3 regions of the Holdemania sp. genome follow, and region 3 is predicted to be linked to each of the others. Evidence: predicted binding sites of a transcription regulator. Region 3 holds the regulator's gene; each other region holds the start of a gene.

Region 1 (3,201 bases), on a different contig from region 3:
CATCTTGATCGCCTGCAGCGCCAGACCATCGGTGAAATCAGAGGCCAGCGTGGAAACATAAGCTTCCGTCGCATGCGTCAGCACGTCCATGCCGGTGTCGGCAGTAATCGAAGCCGGCAGACTCATCGTCAGGGCTGGGTCGACGATCGCGACGGTCGGCGTCAGGGAGTAATCGGTCAGCGGGTATTTCTTGTTTTCCTCTTTATCGGTAATGACGGCGAACGGCGTTACTTCTGAGCCGGTGCCGGAAGTCGTCGGGATGCAGACCAGCTTGGACTTTTTGCCCAGTTCCGGATAGCGGAAGGCCCGCTTGCGGATGTCCATGAACTTCTGCTTCAGATCGTCAAAGTTAACGTCCGGCTGTTCGTAGAATAACCACATGCCCTTCGCCGCGTCCATCGAGGAACCGCCGCCGATCGCGATGATCGTATCCGGCCGGAACGCCTGCATCAGGCTCAGGCCCTTCTTGACGGTCTGGATGGACGGATCCGGTTCGACGTCGCAGAACAGCTGAACCTGAACCTTGTTGCGGCGCTGTTCCAGCTGATCGGTAACGCGGGTGACATAGCCCAGATCGACCATCGAGCGGTCGGTAACGATGAAGACCCGCTCCACATCCCGCATGCTGTGGAGATATTCGATGGAATCTCTTTCAAAATAGATCTTGGACGGCACTTTAAACCACTGCATATTGTTTCTCCTTTTTCCGATCTTCTTGATATTCAGCAGATTGACGGCGCTGACGTTATCCGATACGGAGTTGTGGCCGTAAGAGCCGCAGCCCAGGGTCAGGGATGGGATAAAGGAGTTGTAGACGTTGCCGATGCCGCCGAAGGTGCTCGGTGAATTCCAGATGATCCGGCAGGCTTTGATCCGTTCGCCGAAGCGCTTGGCCAAATCCGCGTTGGCAGTGTGGATGGCGGCGCTGTGGCCGATGCCGTTGAACATGACCATCGCTTCCGCCTTATCGAACCCATCGTCGACCGATTCTGCTTTCAGCATGGCCAGCACCGGCGATAATTTCTCGCGGGTCAGCGGTTCGTTCGGTCCGACTTCCTTACATTCGACGATGATGATGCTGGTGCGCGGATTGACGGTGAAGCCGGCCCGCTCGGCGATCCAGGCGGCGGACTTGCCAACGATATCCGGATTCAGCTTGGCTGCGCCGACATTTTTGGTGAAGGCCTTGACGCCGAACATGTACTGCTCGAGCATTTCTTTTTCTTTCTTATTCGCATAGTGAACATTGTAATTTTTGAACTGATCCTTGACGTCGTCGTAGATTTCCTTGTCGACGATGACGGCTTGTTCCGATGCGCAGATCATGCCGTTGTCGAACGCCTTGGACAGCGCGATGTCGTTGACGGCCTGCTTGATATCGGCGGTCGTTTCAATGTAAGCCGGAACGTTGCCCGCGCCGACGCCCAGGGCCGGCTTGCCGCAGCTGTACGCCGCCTTGACCATCGCGTTGCCGCCGGTAGCCAGGATCGTTGCGACGCCCGGATGATTCATCAGCGCTGAGGTTGCTTCCATGCTCGGATGTTCGATCCACTGAATGCAGTTTTTCGGCGCGCCCGCTTTGACCGCCGCTTCATAGACGACCTTGGCGGCCGCAACGGAGCACTGCTGGGCATTCGGATGGAAACCGAAGATGATCGGGTTTCTCGTCTTCAGACAGATCAAACTCTTGAAAATCGCGGTGGACGTCGGATTGGTGACCGGGGTGACGCCGGCGACGACGCCGACTGGTTCGGCGACATAGGTTAATCCCTGAACCTCGTCTTCCTTGATGACGCCGACCGATTTCAGATGCCGCATATGATTGACAACATATTCGCAGGCGAACAGATTCTTGGTGGCCTTGTCTTCAAAGACGCCGCGCTTGGTTTCCTCAATCGCCAGTTTGGCTAATTCGCCGTGTTTATCCAGGGCTGCGACCGAACATTTGGCGACGATGTAGTCGACCTGATCCTGATCCAGCTTTAAAAAGTCATCCAGGGCTTTCAAGCCGTTTTCAACTAATTGATTGACTTCCGCCTGAGCCGGGCTAAGTGTTTCTTCCATCAGAATATCCTCCTTGTTGTGAATTGTTTCACTTGTCTTTACGGGTGTGATTATAGCATGCCGAAATGGACGATGCAATAGGCTTATGACAACTTTTTCACAAGTAAACGGTTACATTGAAAAAAAGTTTTTCCGGTACCGCTTACATCAAAATTCTTCAGAAATCGACAGAATTCCGACGGCCTGCCCAGCTGAAAAAGCCGCCGCCGCATATCGTAGCAGTGGAGGTGACAGCGATGCAATATGGTACTTTAATCGTAGAAGTAACCGTCGCTCAGCAAGCACTGCCGATCGAAGGCGCGGCGATCTTGGTGACTAACGAAGATCAGACCATCAACCTGCGGTTAAGCAGCGGAGCGAACGGGAAGAGTCCGGTAATTCGAATCGAAGCGCCCGACCGCGAGTTGAGCTTGAATCCCGACAACCAGACAACCCCGTACGCGCAGGTGCATGTAACGGTGTCCAAGGCCGGATTTGCGGACCGGACATTCCGCAACGTTCAGATTTTTGCGCAGGAGGAAGCGCTGCTGCAGGTGGACCTGCTCAATGCCGACGAGGAACTGGCGCCGCAGTTTGAGGAATTCATCGAGATTCCCGAACATGCCCTGACCCGTTCCATGGCCCGTTCCTGCGGCTGCTCGCGCGGGGGCTGCTGCGGCTTTAACGAGAGTGTTGCCGCGGGCGACGCCGAGGAATCAATCGCGCCGTACATTCTGGATTATCCAATTATCCCGAAATATGTAACCGTGCATCTGGGCCGGCCGACATCCAACGCCCAGAATGTGACGGTAACCTTCAAGGACTACATTAAGAATGTAGCGTCCAGCGAAATTTATCCGACCTGGCCGGAACAGAGTCTGCGCGCGAATATCTACTGTCAGATTTCACTGTGCTTGAACCGTGTGTATACCGAATGGTACCGCAGCCGCGGTTATTCGTTCGATATCACCAACAGCACGGCATTCGATCAGTATTTCGTGTATGGCCGGGATATTTTTACCAGCATCAGCAAGATCGTCGACGATATTTTCAACGAATATATCCGCAAGGTAAACACGGTCAATCCGTATTATGCGGAATATTGCGACGGCCGGCAGGTATGGTGCAAAGGCTTAAAGCAATGGGGCACCGTCGATC
Region 2 (3,201 bases), on a different contig from region 3:
AAGCAAGTCCATAGATGTTCTCCTTCCGCCTTCATTATTATTTTTTGACGAAATAAAGTAAAATAATTAATTGCACACTCGGTGTGTAATTGAGATAAACCGAAATTCGCTAAATGATCAAATCGTTGTTTATACTCAACATTTTACACAACTAATTCTGAATTGACTCGATAAATTTCTCCATATTTTGAAATCTTTAAACTGAAATCAGATAAAAAAAAACGGATATTCATGCCTGAACATCCGCTCTTTCTTCGATATTGTTAATCTTGCTTAGTTTGCGTAAGCCGCCGCCTGCTGGCCGGCGATCCGTCCGAAGACGATGATATCCGCCACCGCGTTGCCGCCTAAACGGTTAGCGCCATGCACGCCGCCGGTGACTTCGCCCGCTGCGAACAGACCCGGAATCGGGTTGCCGGAAGCATCCAGAACTTCCGTGTTTGTGTTGATCTTCAGACCGCCCATCGTGTGGTGAACGCCCGGAGCCACTTTGATCGCATAATAAGGACCTTCGTCCAGCTTGTTCGCGAAGCTGGTCCGGCCGAATTCTTCATCCTTGCCGGCTTCGACGCAGGCATTCCACTTGTCCATTGTTTCAACTAACGCCGCGCCGTCAACGCCCATTGCCGCCGCTAACGCTTCAACGTCGGCGCCTTCCACCGTCAGGCCCTGCTTGATATATCCCGCGATAACGCTGGAAGCTTCGACCATCTTGTTGTCGACGATCAGCCATGCAAATCCGCCCGGCTGCGCAACTTCCGCTGCCGATACCGCATCACGCGTGCCGACTTCGTCAAAGAATCGCTTGCCTTCGCTGTTAACCAGAATCGCACCGTCGCCGCGCAGACCTTCTGTGATCAACGCGCTGGTTTCCTGAGAAACGGTCGGATGGATCTGGATCTGTTCCATATCCACAGTATCTGCGCCGATGGCCGTTGCCATCACGATGCCGTCGCCCGTCATGCCCGGAGCATTCGTGCAGACAAAGCCTTTATAATCTGGCTTGTATTTCAGAACCATTTCCGTATTCGCCGCAAAGCCGCCGGTCGCCAGAATAACTGCTTTGCCGGTATACGTCGTATCGCCCGCCTTGACGCCGGTAACCTTGCCGTCAGTAACGACTAATTCCGTCGCCGCCGTTTCCATTACAAACTGAACGCCTTTGTCTTCCGCTGCTTTTGTCAGCTTCGGAACCAGGTAAGAACCCACTGCGACTGTCTTGCCTTCGTCGTTGACCGGCTTGTGAATCCGCTTGACGCTCGCGCCGCCGAAGCTGCCGACCTGCGACAGGTTCGCGTCGATTGTCTTTAACCATTCAATGCCGTTCTTCGCTTCATTCGCCAGAACTTCAACTAAAGCGTGATCGTTCAGGTTCTTGCCGCCGACCAGCGTATCCAGCATAAACAGCTCTTCAGTATCAAAGTAACCTGTTGGATTGGCTTTGTATTCTTCATACTGCTTTTCAACCGTGGCTGTCAGCTCCGCTAAATCCGGATAGTTTTCCTTCGCGCTCGCCAGCATCTTTTCGACGCCCGCGTCTTCCGCGAAATCATTCTTATCCTGTTCCGGTGTATTCGCCGCGTTCATGCCGCCGGTAGAACGCGTGGTGTTGCCGCCAGTCATCGCTGCCTTTTCGATCACGATAACCGACTTGCCTGCGTTTACAGCTTCAATCGCCGCTGTCATGCCCGCTCCGCCGGCGCCTACGACGATAACGTCAGCTTCTGTCGCTGCCGCTTCCGGAGTCGGTGTTGCCTCATTGCCGTCGTTCTTCGGCGTGCTGGAGCAGCCCGCCAGAAGCATCAAGCTGGCAAGAGTAAGAGCAACTAATTTTTTCATTTCATTCTCTCCTTTGCAAATGCTTTTGCGTTTTTATAGTAATCAATTTAAGCCGGAGAATCAAGAAATTTTTCACAAATTATACACAATTTACTAAAACCTGTTGTTTTCCAGCTTTCTTTCATAACGAAAGGAAATTAATAACGGATTATTGAGTTATTAATCTTCGAATTTACGACGTTCTGCTAACGAATGATTTTGATCAATGCCTGACAATGCAGCTCCATTACCGGCTGCCAGCCCAGCCGACGATAAAAGCTCAGCGTTTCTGCAACGTCGTCGCTCAACAGGATTTTCTGACGGACTTGCGGATATCTGTCCGACATGGTTTTTAAAAGCAGGGTTCCCCATCCCTGATTCTGAATCGACGGGTCGACGATCAGATCCTGAATATAGAGGATTGTTTCACCATCGCCCACCGCCCGCACAAACCCCATCAGCCGGTCTTGTTCATCGCAGAGTTCAAGCACGCAGAGCGAGTGATCGAAAGCGGGTTTTATCCGTTCCGGCTGACTTAAATAGGCCGTCCAGCCGACAGCTTCATACAGCCTCAGAATTTCGTTTTCCCGGCCTGAACGCAGGTTTTGAATGATCATGGCGAGCCTCCTTTTCTTATCAATCCAACAACGCCGATCAGTTTGACCGCTGGCGGTTGGATTGCTTTGGCGTTTGGACAGCCAGTTTCAGTTTATGCTTGCCGCTTCGGTTTCCCGCAGGAAGTAAAAGAAAGAACCGCGCCCGCAGTTCTTAGTTTTCCATTTTCCTCTGCGCGCTTTCCAAAGCCGCTTTCAATTCATCATAATCCGAAAAGACCAACGTCCAGTTCAGCCAGCGGAAGACTTCCTGCCAGGTTTCCAGGCGATATAAACCGAGCGGACATTCGATCAGCACCGCAAGCAGCGATTCCTGATAAGCCGGTTTTCGTAAATCCGTCAGCTCCGCGGCGTTCACTTCATTTTTTAAAAAGATCAGAATATGCTCAATCGCGCTGTTGATCCCGAAAACTTCCATGCCATTCACCTGTCTTTCCCTGTCTGTCTCAAAAAGTAGACTTTATGCACCAGTCCTGATTATGTCAAAAATGAGAGGTTTTTCCATTAATTCTAATTATATTTCAATCGTCAGGTAAAGTCTACTTTTTCATCCATTTCCTGGAAATATGCACGAATTTTCTCGATTCCATAGAAAAAGATCCGTTTTCTGATCCCGGATCTTTCTTCGTTTTGTTATAAAGGAGGTTCGCTCAGTCCTGAACTGACGATTATTTGACTTCCTGAATATTCCCGCTTTTATCCGCCAGAATGACGCTGACATTCAGCTTGTTTTTGACCACCTTCGGAATCTCGCTCCATTGCTTGCGGT
Region 3 (3,201 bases):
CGCGGATATTCTGCATTCCGGTAACATACATGATGAATCGTTCAAAGCCCAGACCAAAGCCCGCATGCTGGCAGCCACCATAGCGGCGCAGATCCAGATACCACTGCAGTCCGTCTTCATGAACACCCATTTCCTTCATTCGGCTCTGCAGCACTTCCAGCCGTTCTTCACGCTGAGAACCGCCGACCAGTTCACCGACTGCCGGCACCAGTAAATCGCAGGCTGCCACAGTTTTCCCGTCATCGTTCATCCGCATATAGAACGCTTTGATATCCTTCGGATAATCGATCAGGAAGACCGGACCTTTTACAACTTCTTCGCACAGATAGCGCTCATGCTCCGTGTTGAGATCCATTCCCCAGGAAACCGGGTTTTCAAACTTTTTCCTGGCTTTCAACAGATGATCGATCGCTTCGGTGTATGGCATCCGGACGAATTCGCTGTTCAGCACATGATTCAGCCGTTCCAATAACGTGTTGTCAATAAACTGGTTGAAGAATTTCATTTCTTCCGGACAGTTGTCCATGACGTACTGAATGCAGTATTTGATCATATCTTCAATCAGATCCATATCATCTTCCAGATCTGCGAACGCAATTTCCGGTTCGACCATCCAGAATTCAGAAGCATGGGTCGTTGTGTTGGAGTTTTCCGCACGGAAGGTCGGGCCAAAGGTATAAACATCACGGAAAGCCATCGCAAACGCTTCCGCCTGCAGCTGACCGGAAACTGTAAGGTTTGCTTTCTTGCCGAAGAAGTCCTCTTCGTAGTTGCCATCCTCACGGGTAGTGACAGTAAAGACCTCGCCTGCGCCTTCTGCGTCGTTGCCGGTGATGATCGGTGCGTTGACATAAACAAAACCCTGATCCTGGAAAAATTCATGGATCGCCATCGCCAGGACCGAACGGACGCGGAAAACCGCGTTAAAGGTGTTGCTGCGCGGACGCAGATGTCCGATCTCGCGCAGATACTCAAATGAATGCCGTTTCTTCTGCAGCGGATAGGTGTTGTCGCAGGCGCCTTCCAAAATCACTTCTGTGACCTGCAGCTCAAACGGCTGCTTTGCCTGCGGCGTCAGCACGACTTTTCCCGTGACGGTCAGCGCCGTGCCGGTCAGATATTTGGACACGTCCTGAAAGTTGGCCAGATCGGAAGAATAAACCAGCTGGGCGTTGCGGAAATACGTTCCGTCGTTCAGCTCGATAAATCCGATGGAGCCGTTGTTGCGGTTGGTTCTGACCCATCCCTGCAGCTGGGCATACTCGATCTGATCGGTTTCCATGGTGCTGCCGGAACAGGCCATCTCGTAAAGTTCTCTGACGGTCATGAATGTAAGCATACTTTTCTCCTTTTGTTTGTTTATGAATAAAAAAACGTTCCTGATCAAGGAACGTTAAACAACGTGGTGCCATCCTCATTTACCCGGATGATCGCAAAATCATCGGGCCTCAGGGTGCGTTAACGCCGCCGACGGGATCGTCTACTGTCAGTTCTCCGATCCGGCTCCCAGAGTGTTCCGCATTCCCTGACTGAACTCCGGCTTTCACCCTGCCCGGCTCGCTGTGCTTCAGTAATAGGATCGTTCTCTTTTCGCTGCCTTCTACTTTTTCATATTGTTGGTTTCAAAAACCAATTCCTGGATCGTGGATACAACGTCGATCGGCTTGACCAGAACTCCCTTGGGAACCTGGAAATGCTCATGCGAGAAATCAACAATCCCGGTAATGCCGCATTCGATCAAACGATCGGCTGCGTCCTGAACATTCGACGAAACGCACAGGATCGCGATTCGACAACCTTCTGGAATCTTATCCTTCATTTCATCAACGTGGTAAACCGGAATTGGCGTCTTCCCGACAGACTCCGGACGGATGTCAAAGGCACATACAATCTCGCCGACAACATGGTTCCAGCGATTGTAATTCATTAAAGCTTTCCCAAGGTTGCCTGCTCCGACAAGAATAATCTTCTCATCGAATCCCATGCCCAACTGCTCGTTGAATATTTCAATCAGGCGGTCAACGTCATAGCCATAACCTTGCTTCCCCAGCGATCCCAGGAATGAGAAATCCCGGCGGATCGTCGTGGACTCAATAGCCACATATTCCGAAAGCTCCTTGGACATGATCCGGGTTACGCCGGAATTTTTGAGTTTGCGTAAAGCTTTCAGATAGATTGGATAACGCTGCAGTGTAGCCTTAGGGACTGACTTTGTTGGCATACTATCAACCCCTTCTGCATTATTCTAGCACACTTGTTTTAAATTGTGAATGATTTAATGAATTGAACTTGTTTCAATTTCCATCGACGGGTTCGCGGCGATGTCCAACGAGCCGTTTAAACCGTGCGTATACGCCGTCCATCCCGCGGCGCCAATCATCGCGGCATTGTCCGTGCAGCACCATAACGGCGGAATCGTCAGATGAACCTCCGGCGTTTCCTGAATCATCTCCGAGATTTTCTCACGCAGGCGCGAATTGGCCGCCACGCCGCCTGCCAGCACAACCTGCTTCGGTTTAAATTCCCTGACCGCCTGCATCGTCTTTTTCAGCAGCGTGTCCAGCGCCGCTTCCTGGAAAGCGTAGGAAAGGTCTTCCTTGTTCAGCTCCTCACCTTTTTTACTTTCCCGGTCGATCAGCTGCAGGACCGCTGATTTTAGACCGCTGAAGGAGAAATCAAGCGGTTTTTCCGTCTTTGGCTTCGGCAAGGTGTAATGCGGATGTCCCTGTTTCGCCATTTTATCAATGACCGGGCCGCCCGGATATCCGGTTCCCATCACCCGGGAAACCTTGTCGTAAGCCTCGCCGATCGCATCGTCCTGCGTTGTGCCGAGGATTTCAAATGACCATTCATCCTTCATCCAGACCAGCTCGGTATGACCGCCGGACACCACCAGCGCAATCATCGGGAACCGCAGTTCGTCGACGAAGCGGTTGGCATAGATGTGCCCGATGATGTGATGCAGCGGGATCAGTGGTTTATCGTAATACCAGGCCAGGGTTTTCGCAGCCTGGACGCCGACGTGCAGCGAGCCGACCAGACCGGGTCCCTGCGTTACCGCGATCGCCAAAATATCATCCATTGTTACTTCAGCCTGAACCAGCGCTTCTTCGATCACAACGGAAATATTTTCAACATGGATCCGCGAAGCGACCTCCGGCACAACGCCGCCGTATTTTTTATGGACGTTAATCTGTGAAG

The links. Region 3 encodes Rex, which represses fermentation and respiration genes when NADH is low (regulators of the CRP and FNR family bind a similar motif). Its sites were predicted from a motif close to GTGAANNNNTTCAC; they were not measured.
Region 1: the regulator Rex is predicted to act here: its motif matches at 2,083-2,096, upstream of adhE (bifunctional acetaldehyde-CoA/alcohol dehydrogenase).
Region 2: the regulator Rex is predicted to act here: its motif matches at 1,902-1,915, upstream of AC5OW4_RS02615 (flavocytochrome c).

The regions. Positions count from the first base shown of each region.
Region 1 is NZ_CFQZWI010000002.1:89,550-92,750, forward strand. Features, by position in the region: gene adhE (bifunctional acetaldehyde-CoA/alcohol dehydrogenase) at 1-2,064, opposite strand, end outside; gene AC5OW4_RS00895 (peptidoglycan-binding domain-containing protein) at 2,301-3,201, shown strand, end outside.
Region 2 is NZ_CFQZWI010000007.1:50,942-54,142, reverse strand. Features, by position in the region: gene AC5OW4_RS02615 (flavocytochrome c) at 274-1,839, opposite strand; gene AC5OW4_RS02610 (GNAT family N-acetyltransferase) at 2,025-2,435, opposite strand; gene AC5OW4_RS02605 (hypothetical protein) at 2,587-2,850, opposite strand; gene AC5OW4_RS02600 (AT hook domain-containing protein) at 3,101-3,201, opposite strand, start outside.
Region 3 is NZ_CFQZWI010000145.1:186-3,386, forward strand. Features, by position in the region: gene asnS (asparagine--tRNA ligase) at 1-1,339, opposite strand, end outside; gene AC5OW4_RS14275 (redox-sensing transcriptional repressor Rex) at 1,601-2,221, opposite strand; gene tsaD (tRNA (adenosine(37)-N6)-threonylcarbamoyltransferase complex transferase subunit TsaD) at 2,276-3,201, opposite strand, start outside.